Regions from separate parts of the Kosakonia beeri genome, predicted to be linked through region 1. Evidence: predicted binding sites of a transcription regulator. Region 1 holds the regulator's gene; each other region holds the start of a gene.
What was found. Region 1 encodes LexA, which represses DNA repair genes until DNA is damaged. Its sites were predicted from a motif close to TNCTGTATGTACATACAGNA; they were not measured.
Positions count from the first base shown of each region.

Region 2: metR (HTH-type transcriptional regulator MetR) is a predicted target of LexA. The motif match lies at 1,331-1,350, and genes of this name have one in related genera.
Region 3: uvrB (excinuclease ABC subunit UvrB) is a predicted target of LexA. The motif match lies at 2,536-2,555, and genes of this name have one in related genera.

Region 1 covers NZ_CM135106.1:4,566,502-4,571,082, forward strand. Annotated here, with positions in the region: gene ACUY4S_RS21615 (conjugal transfer protein TraF) at 1-208, opposite strand, end outside; gene zur (zinc uptake transcriptional repressor Zur) at 494-1,009, shown strand; gene ACUY4S_RS21625 (CsbD family protein) at 1,140-1,349, opposite strand; gene dinF (MATE family efflux transporter DinF) at 1,537-2,871, opposite strand; gene lexA (transcriptional repressor LexA) at 2,950-3,564, opposite strand; gene ACUY4S_RS21640 (diacylglycerol kinase) at 3,673-4,041, opposite strand; gene plsB (glycerol-3-phosphate 1-O-acyltransferase PlsB) at 4,173-4,581, shown strand, end outside.
Region 2 covers NZ_CM135106.1:4,689,604-4,694,184, reverse strand. Annotated here, with positions in the region: gene ACUY4S_RS22185 (carboxylate/amino acid/amine transporter) at 1-458, shown strand, start outside; gene metR (HTH-type transcriptional regulator MetR) at 346-1,299, opposite strand; gene metE (5-methyltetrahydropteroyltriglutamate--homocysteine S-methyltransferase) at 1,533-3,794, shown strand; gene ACUY4S_RS22170 (ABC transporter substrate-binding protein) at 3,925-4,581, shown strand, end outside.
Region 3 covers NZ_CM135106.1:3,337,763-3,342,343, forward strand. Annotated here, with positions in the region: gene pmrB (two-component system sensor histidine kinase PmrB) at 1-236, shown strand, start outside; gene uvrB (excinuclease ABC subunit UvrB) at 438-2,459, opposite strand; gene ACUY4S_RS15835 (ABC transporter ATP-binding protein) at 3,210-3,932, shown strand; gene bioD (dethiobiotin synthase) at 3,874-4,581, opposite strand, start outside.

The DNA.
Region 1 (4,581 bases):
GGATAACGGTGATGTCATCTTCCGGTTTTGCTTTTGCGAGCAATGCCGGGTTGATCAATACCCCACTGCCATAATTTGCGGAGGCAACACCCGTCCCCCCCATTGCATCGTTACGCGCTTCCGCCCAGGTATTGGCTGCTCCCGCCTGATTTGCCACAAAAAAGGAGACAGCTAAAGCGACCACCGAAAGTTTGAGATTTTTTTTCACAGTATGCGTCTCGTAGTCAGAATGAGTTTTTTTAAGCCTGATTAGTATTTGCTAAACAGGAATGCTCTATTGCTGCGAATAACAGAGGAAAAAGTAGCTAAATCTTCTGAATGTAAGAGAAACATGCAGAAGTTATTTTTGTGATTAACGACACTATTTATTTATAGAAGAAGGTAGAAGTTTCGTGAATATATTGGCGAAAAAGAGATCCCAGGTCGCGATCTCGGCGTTTACCGCCGAACATGGTAAAGTAGCGGTTTATTGTTTTACCAACTGAGAGCGCCTATGGACAACACCACTTCGCAAGAGATGTTAGTGCAGGCTGAAAAGCTGTGCGCGCAGCGCAACGTGCGCCTGACCCCTCAGCGCCTTGAAGTGCTGCGATTAATGAGCCTGCAACAGGGGGCGATCAGCGCTTACGATCTGCTCGATTTGCTGCGCGTGAACGAGCCGCAGGCTAAACCGCCGACGGTTTACCGGGCGCTGGATTTCCTGCTGGAGCAAGGGTTTGTTCATAAAGTCGAATCGACCAACAGCTATGTACTGTGCCATTTGTTCGATCAACCCACACATACGTCTGCTATGTTCATTTGCGATCGCTGCGGGTCTGTGAAAGAGGAACAGGCGGAGGGCGTTGAGGATATTATGCACGCACTGGCGGCAAAGATGGGCTTTGCACTGCGTCACAATGTTCTGGAAGCACATGGCTTATGTGCGGCCTGTGTGGAAGTAGAATCCTGCCGTCATCCCGATCATTGTCATCATGATCACAGCATAATGGTGAAGAGAAAACCACGCTAAGCGCGATCTTAGATTAATAACGGGATGATACTCTGAATGTTCTGAGTTCACCAAAAGCTGGGAGGTACATCCATGTACCGTTGGGCAGGAGCCGTCAGAGGGTTAACACATTGAGGGTCAGTGTTGTCGGCTACCAGCGATAATCGTTACGCGTTTCCCAGTCTTTCACTTCATTCTCGGCCTGGTCTTTCGCGTAACCGTAACGTTCCTGGATTTTCCCAACCAGTTGATCACGTTTACCTTCAATGACGGTCATATCGTCATCGGTAAGTTTGCCCCATTTCTCTTTAACAGTACCTTTAAACTGTTTCCAGTTACCGCCGACTTCGTCTTTATTCATCATTGACTCCTTATCGTTCGGTTAAAAGTTACGTTCTCGTTGTGTTGAACGTACTGATAATTGTAGTCAGGAATATCGACCTTCGGGATACATTCGGAATCTTTAACCATCCAGGGCATTCCGGACAGTGGAAACGAGGCGAGAGTCATTATTAAAAATCGAGGAGAATAAAGAGCGATAAGCGCTGTCAGGAATGCCTAGTGTCAGAAAACCAGCTGCCGTTGCGCCAGTGACGCCGCCACAGCCACGCCAGTGTTAGCCCACGTAGCGCCAGAAACACCGCCAGCGATAACCACAGAGCATGATTACCCAGCACGGGGAGGGTCAGCAGCGTCAGGGCAAACCCTGCGGCAGCAACAGCCATACTGTTTCGCATCTCCGCTCCTCGCGTCGCGCCGACAAACATGCCATCCAGCAGATAACACCACACGCCGACCACCGGCAGGATCACCTGCCAGAACAGATAGAGCCCGGCCAATTGTTGCAACGCGGGCAGCGAGGTCAGCAGTGCAATGAGGTGCTTCCCTGCCAGCGCATAGAACATCGCAAAAGCCAGCGCTACCAAACCGGCCTGACGGCAAGCCGCATGCCAGACATGCATTAACTGGCTACCGTCTCTGGCTCCGTACGCCTGCCCGGAATGGGCTTCTACTGCGTAAGCGAAGCCATCCAGCGCGTAGGCAGTGAAGGTCAAAAACATCATCAGCACGGCATTCGCCGCCACCGTCTCGGGCCCCAGCCGCGCACCAAAAACGGTAATGGAGCCAAAACAGAGCTGGAGCAGTAAAGAGCGCAGCATAATATCGCGATTTAGCGACAGTAACCGCCTGACACCACCACGCCAGGCCTGGCGCAGCATCGGAATCGTTATGCCATGCATAATCAGTACGCGCCGCGCCATAAGCAACCCAATGACAAATGTCGCATATTCCGCGACCGCGGTTGCCAGCGCTGCGCCCTGCACATTCATGTGCAGCCCCATCACCAGCCAGACATCAAGCACAATGTTCAGCGCATTGCCCACCACCAGCAATATCACCGGAGCACGAGCATACTGCACGCCTAACAACCACCCCAGCAGTACCAGATTACCCAGCGATGCCGGCGCGCTTAGCCACCGGATCTCCAGGAAGCGCCGCGCCTGTTCCAGTACAGCCTCACTGCCACCAGTGATGTGCAATGCAAGATCGATTAACGGCGTACGCAGCATGGCAATTAGCACACCGACGACCAGAGCCAGCAGCAGTGGCTGGATCAGTGCGCGGGCCAGTGCAGAAGTGTCACGGGCACCAAACGCCTGTGCTGTAAGGCCGGTCGTGCTCATGCGCAGAAACAACAGCAGCATAAACAGAAAACTGGTTGCCGTTGCGCCAATCGCCACACCGCCAAGATAGACAGGGCTGTCGAGATGACCGATCACTGCTGTATCCACCAGCCCCAACAGCGGGACAGTGATATTGGAGACGATCATCGGCAGCGCAAGTCGCCATAGCGCTTTATCGGAGGCACTTAACAATGACATAGCCGTGTAGGAATCAGTCGGGGAGAAAGGTTTTACGCTGCGGAGCGTATAACAGCACCGCAGCACATAAGCGGGGCGTTACAGCCACTGCCCATTGCGAATGACACCGACCGCCAGACCTTCAATGGTGAAGTTTTGATCGCGCAGGTCAACCACAATTGGGGTGAATTCGCTGTTTTCCGGTAACAATTCTACGGTGTTACCGTGTTTTTTGAGGCGTTTTACCGTGACTTCGTCTTCAATACGCGCCACCACAACCTGGCCGTTACGCACATCCTGCGTTTTATGCACGGCCAACAGGTCGCCATCCATAATGCCAATGTCTTTCATCGACATCCCGCTAACGCGCAACAAGAAGTCCGCATGCGGTTTAAAAAGTGAGGGATCAACCTGATAGTGACCTTCAATATGCTGCTGTGCCAGTAACGGTTCGCCCGCAGCAACACGCCCGACCAGCGGCAAACCTTGATCTTCTTCTTCTCCGAGCAGCAGGCGAAGACCGCGCGATGCGCCGGAAACTATTTCAATTACCCCTTTACGCGCAAGCGCTTTGAGGTGTTCTTCAGCCGCATTTGGGGAACGGAACCCCAATTGTTGTGCGATTTCCGCACGCGTCGGTGGCATACCGGTTTGATTGATGCGTTCGCGGATGAGATCGAACACCTCTTGCTGCCTGGCCGTTAAAGCTTTCATTCCGCCCCCTGGGTGTATATACAGTGATGCTGTGAGTATATACAGTTAAAGGCGATTTTGGAACCAAATTTAAGCAAAAAACCAGGCTCTTAACGAATTCCGGAAGCATTATCGAAAATATGACCAAAGCAACGAGATCCAGGTAAACAGCGCCAACAGGATAGACATCAGCACGGCGGCAGAGCCCATGTCCTTCGCACGCCCCGAAAGCTCATGGAATTCGGTACCAATTCGATCGACGACCGCTTCAATCGCACTATTCAGGATTTCCACAATCATCACCAGAGAAACCGAACCAATCAGTAACACGCGCGTGATCGCGTCAATATCAAGCCAGCAGGCGATAATAATGGCCAGCGTCACTGCAATCGCTTCCTGGCGAAACGCCGCTTCATTTACCCATGCAGCGCGCACCCCTTTCCAGGAATAACCGGCAGCTTTAATGATCCGGGTTAATCCAGTGGTATTATTAGCCATGAAAAAGAACCTTTTTATGTAATGAGCGTCAATGTCTATGTAAGCACGCAGCGGTACAACAGAAATTATGCGCGCTTTCTGATATTCTTTGCGGCGCAATGGCACTATTAACCAGAGGCTTTACATCCTTTATGTCCGGCTGGCCACGAATTTACTACAAATTACTGAATTTACCATTAAGCGTGCTGGTAAAAAGTAAATCGATCCCCGCAGAACCTGCACAGGAACTGGGTCTCGATACGTCACGCCCCATCATGTACGTGCTGCCTTACAACTCTAAGGCGGACTTACTGACACTCCGCGCACAATGCCTGGCACATGAGTTGCCAGACCCGCTGGAACCGCTGGAAATCGACGGCGCGCTCCTGCCGCGCTACGTGTTCATTCACGGCGGACCGCGTGTATTCACCTATTACACGCCGAAAGAAGAGTCCATCAAACTGTTTCACGACTATCTGGATTTACACCGCAGCCATCCAGACCTGGATGTGCAAATGGTGCCTGTGTCGGTGATGTTTGGCCGCTCGCCTGGGCGTGAAA
Region 2 (4,581 bases), 120 kb from region 1:
ACATCAGTTTTGCTATTGGCATGGTCGGCTATAAGCGGTTGATGGAGACGCGGCCCATGCCGCAGCATAATGCCTTTGCCTGGTTCTATCTCGGCGCGTTTGTGGTTGCTGTTGTGGCCTGGTTCCTGTTGGGCAATCCGCAAAAACTGCCGACCACCACGTTACAGTGGAGCGTACTGGTATGGCTGGGTGTGGTGGCGTCCGGGTTGGGCTATTTTATGTGGAACTATGGCGCCACGCAGGTGGACGCGGGTACGCTCGGCATTATGAACAATGTGCATGTTCCTGCCGGGTTACTGGTTAACCTCGCTATCTGGCAGGAACAGCCACACTGGCCGGGCTTTATTATTGGTGGGGCGGTGATAATGGCCTCGCTGTGGGTGCATCGGCGTTGGGTCGCTCCGCGCTCCGTACAAACGGCAAATGATCGCAAGCGTGATTCCGCGCTGAGCGAATAAACGCCTCGGTGATCGGCTGGCGCTGCTCGCCATCGCGTACGGCAGCGTACAGCCGGCTCCACAATCCCTCTCCCAGGGTTTTGGTTACTACCAGTCCCTGGCGTTCAAAACTTTCCACCACCCAGTGCGGCAGTGCCGCAATCCCCATCCTCGCGGCAACCATCTGAATTAAGAGCAGAGTGTTATCAACGCTTTTCAGCGACGGGCTGATCCCGGCAGGTTGCAGGAAGTGGCGCCAGATATCAAGACGGCTGCGCTGGACCGGGTAAATCAGCAGCGTTTCGCTGGCAATGTCATCCGGTGTGATACGCGCTTTGGCTGACAGCGGGTGATCGGGCGCCAGCACCAGGCGGACTTCAAAGTCGAACATCGGTGAGTAGTGCAACCCACTGCGCGGCAAAATATCGGAGGTCATGACCAGATCGAGCTCGCCTTGCTGCAGTGCGGGCTGGGGATCAAAGGTCACGCCGGATTTGAAATCCATCTCCACCTGCGGCCAGTGCTGGCGGAAGTTCTCCAGCGCCGGGGTCAGCCACTGGATACAGCTATGACACTCAATGGCGATGCGCAACGTGGTCTGCTGTGGTTCATTGCAGGATTGCAATGCACGGCTGATTTGCGGCAGCACCTGGTTCGCCAGTTGCAGCAGGATCTCCCCTTGTGGGGTAAAACGCAGCGGCTGACTTTTTCGCACAAATAGACGGAAGCCAAGGCGTTGTTCCAGATCGCTGAACTGGTGGGAAAGGGCGGATTGTGTCTGGTGCAGCGTTGCCGCCGCCGCCGCGAGAGACCCGCTGTTCCGTAACGCTTGTAGCGTTTTCAGGTGTTTAATCTCGATCATGAAAGTCCTTCACTCCGGCATGAACAATTTGCGCTTGAGGAATATACAGTACCTTCACAATATGGATGTGTAAACATCTGGACGTCCAAAATCCTTCGTCTTTCGAATTAATGGTGCGTTGGCTTCACTCACGTCCCCCAGTCACTTACTTGAGTAAGCTCCTGGGGCTCCCTGAGTTTGCCGCCTTCCCTTAATCCGAAATCCTTTGGATTAACCTATTGAAGAGGCTAAAAATGACAATTCTTAATCACACCCTCGGTTTCCCTCGCGTTGGCCTGCGTCGCGAGTTGAAAAAAGCGCAAGAAAGCTACTGGGCGGGTAAAGCCACCCGTGAAGAATTACTGGCGACAGGCCGCGAGCTGCGCGCCCGCCACTGGGCGCAGCAACACGCCGCTGGCATCGATCTGCTGCCGGTCGGCGACTTTGCCTGGTACGACCATGTTCTGACCACCAGCCTGCTGTTAGGCAATGTGCCGGCTCGTCATCAGAACACCGACGGCGCTGTGGATATCGATACCCTGTTCCGTATTGGCCGTGGCCGCGCCCCGACCGGCGAGCCGGCGGCAGCGGCGGAAATGACCAAATGGTTTAACACCAATTATCACTACATGGTGCCAGAGTTCAGCAAAGGCCAGCAGTTCAAACTGACCTGGACCCAGTTGCTGGATGAAGTCGACGAAGCGCTGGCGCTTGGCCACAACGTGAAACCGGTTCTGCTTGGCCCGGTCACTTACCTGTGGCTGGGTAAAGTGAAAGGCGAACAGTTTGACCGTTTAAGCTTGTTGCAGGACATTCTGCCGGTATATCAGCAAGTACTTGGCGAGCTGGCGAAACGCGGTATTGAGTGGGTGCAAATTGATGAGCCAGCGCTGGTGCTGGAGCTGCCGCAGGCCTGGCTGGATGCTTATAAACCCGCTTACGAGGCGCTGGCAGGCCAGCTGAAGCTGTTGCTGACCACCTATTTCGAAGGCGTGACGCCGAACCTCGACATCATCGCTGCGCTGCCGGTACAGGGCCTGCATGTTGATCTGGTGCACGGCAAGGACAACGTGGCGGAACTACACCAACGCTTGCCAGCCGACTGGCTGCTGTCCGCTGGTCTGGTGAATGGCCGTAACGTCTGGCGCGCTGATTTGACGGAAAAATATGCCCAGATTAAAGACATCGTTGGTAAACGTGCGCTGTGGGTGGCCTCTTCCTGCTCGCTGTTGCACAGCCCTATCGATCTGAGTGTAGAAACCCGCCTCGATGCTGAAGTGAAAAGCTGGTTTGCCTTCGCGCTGCAAAAATGTGAAGAGCTGGCACTGCTGCGTGATGCGCTGAACAGCGGCAACACCGAAGAATTACAGGCCTGGAGCGCGCCGATTCAGGCTCGTCGCCACTCAACCCGTGTACATAACAGTGCAGTAGCGCAACGCCTGGCCGCCATTACAGCCCAGGACAGCCAGCGTAACAGCCCTTACGCTGAACGCGCCAAAGCACAACGGGCACGTTTTAATCTGCCTGCGTGGCCAACCACCACTATCGGCTCTTTCCCGCAGACCACAGAGATTCGCGGCCTGCGCCTGGACTTCAAAAAAGGCAATCTGGATGCGGGCAACTACCGTACCGGTATCGCTGAGCATATTAAACAGGCGATTGTCGAGCAGGAGCGTCTGGGACTGGATGTGCTGGTTCACGGCGAAGCCGAGCGTAACGACATGGTGGAATATTTCGGTGAGAATCTGGACGGTTTCGTCTTTACGCAAAACGGGTGGGTGCAGAGCTACGGCTCGCGTTGTGTAAAACCGCCTGTGGTCATTGGTGATGTCAGTCGTCCGGAGGCCATTACTGTTGAGTGGGCGAAATATGCACAATCGCTGACCGACAAACCGGTAAAAGGCATGCTGACTGGCCCGGTTACCATCCTTTGCTGGTCGTTCCCACGTGAAGATGTGAGCCGTGAAACCATTGCTAAACAGATTGCGCTGGCGTTGCGTGACGAAGTGGCGGATCTGGAAGCCGCAGGCATTGGTATCATCCAGATTGATGAACCGGCCCTGCGCGAAGGGTTACCTCTGCGTCGCAGCGACTGGGATGCCTACCTGGCCTGGGGTGTAGACGCTTTTCGTATCAATGCGGCGGTGGCGAAAGATGAAACCCAGATCCACACCCACATGTGTTACTGCGAGTTTAATGACATCATGGACGCGATCGCGGCGCTGGATGCCGACGTGATCACCATCGAAACCTCCCGCTCCGATATGGAACTGCTGGAGTCGTTCGAAGAATTCGAGTATCCGAACGAAATCGGGCCGGGTGTGTACGATATTCACTCGCCAAACGTCCCGAGCGTGGAGTGGATCGAAGCCCTGTTGCAGAAAGCTGCCCAGCGTATCCCGGCTGAGCGCCTGTGGGTGAACCCGGATTGCGGCCTGAAGACCCGTGGCTGGCCGGAAACTCGTAGCGCACTGGCTAACATGGTGAAAGCAGCGCAAAACTTGCGCCAGGCGTAAGCTCTACCGCGCCGCCTGTTGTCTGACGGGCGGCGCGGTATCCTTTCGTAACATCGCAACCTCCATTCAGTAACATTTCTGTCAAATTCCCTTGTTTTAATCGTCGCAACGAAAACAAAGGGGAAGAACCATGAGTAAAAAAAATGCGCTGACGGCCATTGTGCTGGCCATCATGAGTGCGTCTGCATTTGCCAAATCCACGCTAACGCTTTATACCAGCCAGCCCACGGAAGATGCGCAGATGACGGTCAGCGCCTTTGAAAAAGCGCACCCGGATGTCGAAGTGAAATGGATCCGTGATGGAACCACCAAGCTGATCGCGCGCTTGCAGGCAGAATTAGCCGCTGGCGGCGCGGCCCCGGATGTCCTGCTCATTGCCGACAGCGTTACCATGGAATCGCTAAAACAGCAGAATTTACTGGCTGCTTACCCTTCGCCGCAGGCCTCCCGCTTCGACCCGCAACTGTACGATAAAGCGGGCTACTACTACGGGACGAAACTGATCACCACCGGCATCGCTTATCATAGTAAAGCACCGGTCAAGCCCACCTCATGGCAGGATCTGCTCAAGCCAGAGCTGAAAAATATGACCACTCTGCCAAGCCCGCTCTACTCCGGAGCTGCACAAATTCACCAGGCAACATTGATGAACGATCCGGCGCTTGGCTGGCAATACTACGAAAAACTGCACGCCAATGGCGCGATGCCTCAAAGCGGCAATGGGGCCGTAATGAGCGCCATCACTGCCGGAAGCAAAGCCTATGGTGTGCTGGTGGATTACATGGCG
Region 3 (4,581 bases), 1.2 Mb from region 1:
GGGCTACCTCGCCCGTGCTGGCCGTGGAAGACGAAGGGCCGGGGATCGATGAGAGCCGCAGCGGCGAGCTGAGCAAAGCGTTTGTACGGATGGATAGTGGGTACGGGGGAATTGGGCTGGGATTAAGTATTGTTTCACGCATTGCGCAATTACACGACGCGCAATTCTTTTTGCACAACCGAAAAACGCAGTCAGGCGTGCGGGCATGGGTTAAATTCCACCCTGTCACCCGCTAAGCGCACTTAGTAGCTTAACACCCACATATGACTGAAGCCGATCACCAACGCCAGGACAAAGGCGACAGCGAAAAACTCACGAACACGCATTTGTTGCATCACACTGCCCTCCAGTAAACCGGAGGCCAGTTTGTCAGTGTTGTATTAAGCCAACATTAAGCTGGCCCGGCGGAATCAGCGTAAAGTGTGACAGAGAGCAAGTTATGAAGCGGCAATGAACAGATCGCGCAGTTGATGCAACTGATCGCGAACTTTTGCGGCCTCTTCGAACTCAAGATTCTGCGCATGCTGCATCATTTGCCCTTCCAGCTCGTGGATTTTCTGTTGTAGCGCTTTCGGCGTCAGCGCCAGTTCAGCCGCTTCTACCTGAGCCGGCGTGCGCGATTTACCACGCCCTTTCGCACGCGTTTTCGCCAGCCCTTCGCCCAGTGCCAGAATATCCACTACTTTTTTATTCAGGCCTTGCGGTGTAATGCCGTGCTCTTCGTTATAGCGCTGTTGTTTCTCGCGACGACGTTCAGTTTCACCTATCGCTTTCGCCATTGATGGCGTGATTTTATCGCCGTAGAGGATCGCCTTACCGTTGATATTACGCGCCGCGCGGCCAATGGTCTGAATAAGCGAGCGTTCAGAACGCAGGAACCCTTCTTTGTCGGCATCCAGAATCGCCACCAGCGAAACTTCCGGCATATCCAGCCCTTCGCGCAGTAAGTTGATGCCCACCAGCACATCAAACTCGCCCAGACGCAGATCGCGGATAATTTCCATACGTTCGACAGTGTCGATATCGGAGTGCAGGTAGCGAACGCGCTCGCCGTGCTCTTCAAGGTATTCGGTTAAATCTTCTGCCATACGCTTGGTCAGCGTGGTGACCAGTACGCGTTCGTTAATTTGCACACGCTTACGGATTTCCGACAGCAGATCATCGACCTGTGTTGCCACCGGGCGCACTTCAATCACCGGATCGAGCAGTCCGGTCGGACGCACCACCTGATCAACAACATCATCGCCAGATTTTTCCAATTCGTAATTCCCCGGCGTCGCCGAGACGTAGATGGATTGCGGCGCCAGCGCTTCAAACTCCTCAAATTTCAACGGGCGGTTGTCCAGCGCGGAGGGCAGACGGAAGCCATACTCCACCAGCGTTTCTTTGCGCGCCCGGTCGCCACGGTACATGCCGCCAATTTGCGGGATGGTCACGTGCGATTCATCGATTACCAGCAAACCATCCGCAGGCAGATAATCAAACAGCGTCGGCGGCGGTTCGCCCGGCCCACGCCCGGAGAGATAACGGGAGTAGTTTTCAATACCGGAGCAGTAACCCAGCTCGTTCATCATTTCCAGGTCAAACTGAGTACGCTGGCTAAGGCGCTGTTCTTCAAGCAGTTTATTATTCGCCAGCAGCGATTTACGGCGATCGGCAAGCTCGTCTTTGATCTCCTCCATCGCCTGTACTATCCGCTCACGCGGCGTCACATAGTGTGTTTTGGGGTAGACCGTGAAACGCTGTACGGTAGCTTCCACATGGCCGGTCAGCGGATCAAACAGCGACAGGCGTTCCACCTCTTCGTCGAACAGCTCCACACGCAGCGCCAGATCGTCCGATTCTGCCGGGAAAATATCGATTACTTCGCCACGTACGCGGAAAGTGCCGCGCTGAAAAGCCTGGTCGTTACGGGTATATTGCAGCTCAGCCAGCCGGCGCAGAATCGAACGCTGGTCGATGATCATGCCGATGGTTAAATGCAACATCATCTTCAGGTACAGATCCGGATCGCCAAGGCCGTAAATGGCAGAAACGGATGCCACCACCACTACATCGCGCCGCTCCAGCAAGGCTTTGGTTGCCGACAGACGCATCTGCTCGATATGTTCATTTACCGAGGCGTCTTTTTCGATAAACGTGTCGGAGCTGGGCACATAGGCTTCTGGCTGATAGTAGTCGTAGTAGGAGACAAAATACTCGACGGCGTTATCCGGGAAAAACTCCTTCATTTCGCCGTACAGCTGGGCGGCCAGCGTTTTATTCGGTGCCAGCACCATCGTGGGACGCTGCAGATCGGCAATCACGTTCGCAATGGTGAACGTCTTCCCTGAACCGGTTACGCCAAGTAGCGTCTGGTGGGCGAGACCGTCTTCCAGACCTTCCTTGAGACGACGGATAGCTTCTGGCTGATCGCCGGACGGGCGAAAAGCGGAATTCAGTTTGAACGGTTTACTCATGAACGGCTACCTGATGAAGGAATGAGCGGGCAGGTAACACATTTTACTCACCCTCCGCAGATTTGCCAATAAATAATACTGTATGTAAAAACAGTAGCAAAATCCTTTATGTGCTCTACGCATGCGCCTGGGGTATGTTCCTCGCTAAAATTTCAACGCGGATAAGATAAAACACCAGGTCTTGCAGGTTATCCCCAGAAGATTTTCTCTTTTAACAATTGTCAAGCCAGCCAGTGAAAGTTTTGTGGCAGCCAATGACACTTTTCTTACAGGCATTGATTTTATTTAACGCATTGAAATATAAGTATAATTACAAAAAGCCGCGTTTCGCACCAATTCAGGCGCAAGCCGCGTCCCTTCTCGCTTGCCACGCGTTTTCTAACTCTAATACACAAGGTTATCCACAGGAATAGTGGATAACTGCCGCCAGGCCGTATACCCCGCCTTCCGCCAAATTCCCATGTCGTCCCAAATCAGGGTCGCTAAAAAATTTTTATCACTTCTTTTTGCTGATTTTCAGCTAACGAAGCGCCAGATCCCCGGACGATCCTCCTCACAATTTGCGGTTTTTCTGCACCACAACTCATCACTACAAGCACCGGTAAAGTGCAGCATTTTTTGCTGGGATTGTTCCTCATCACGTTTTAAATGCCAGCGAGATCGGCCATATCCGAAAAAAAAGTCTTTATACCGTTCTGGCAAGCCTTTTGCAGAGTTTGAGTGTCACCCGACCGAGATAAGGAACAGGCCATGTTGAGCTTACGTGCAATTAACCAGTATTACGGTAACCAGCATACATTGTGGAACATCGACCTCGATTTAACCCCAGGCGTCTGCACCTCGGTGATTGGGTTGCCAGGTATGGGCAAAACCACCCTCATCAACTGCATCACCGGTTATCTCCCCGTGGAGAGTGGCAGCATGATCTGGCAGGAAGCTGGCGCGCCGCCCTGTAATCTGCTTAGCCTGCAGGCGGAACACCGGTGCGCCATCGGCATGGGGTATGTGCCGCAAGACAAACGGATATTTTCACAGTTGACCATCGAAGAGAATCTGCACATTGCGATGCTGGCGGGCGGTGAGCCACGCAGCGCCGTAAGCCAGGATATTTACGATCTGTTCCCGGAGCTCTATGCGCTACGAAAAGAGCGCGGCGCGGCATTATCAGAAGATAACCAGCATCAACTGGCACTGGCGCGGGCGCTGGTGACCCACCCGCGCCTGCTGATCCTGGACGAACCGACGCGTGGGCTCGGCCAGGCATTTGTGCATAAACTGGGCAACCTGATTGTGCGCCTCAACCAGGACTTCGGCATGACCGTCTTACTGGCGGAGCAGCAGCTTTCGTTTATTCGCCGTGTCGCCGATCGCTTCTGCCTGCTGCACCGCGGGCGCAGTGTCGCCGGGGGGGATATCAAACAGTTGGATGACCAGATGCTTTCGCACTGGATGACGCCGGGCGCAGGACACTGAGATCAAGAAAGTGGCCTGTGTTTTCCCTTTCCGCTGCATGGGCAAACCACGGGATTTCGCCAATCAACGGTGCCGGGATCATCCGCCGAAGCGTTGCCATATACTCCGCATGGCGCCTGCCCGGCTCGACCACATCGTTGGCTATCCAGCCGGCCAGCGTTAATCCCGCCTGCTGCACCGCCTGCGCCGTCAGCAAGGCGTGATTGATACAGCCCAGCTTGACCCCTACCACGAGGATCACGGGCAACTGTTCCGCCGCGACCCAGTCGGCAAAGGTCAGGGTTTCAGACAACGGCGTGAACCATCCCCCGGCACCTTCCACCAGTAGCCATTCGGCGTCTATTTCCAGCCGCCGCAGCCCGGCAGACATCACCGATGCCTCAATGGGTTGCCCGAGATCCGCACTGACAATATGCGGTGAGGTCGGCTCCGCAAAGGTGTACGGGTTAATGGCATCATAGGCCAGTGACAGGCTGCTGTAGTACTGCAGCGCCAGCGCATCGCTATTGCGCAGCCCTTGCGCCGTCATCTCGCTGCCGGAGGCTACCGGTTTATAACCGACGCTGCGTAATCCACGTAAATTCGCCGCTTGTAGCAAGGCACAACTTGCCACGGTTTTACCGACTTCAGTGTCCGTCCCGGTGACAAA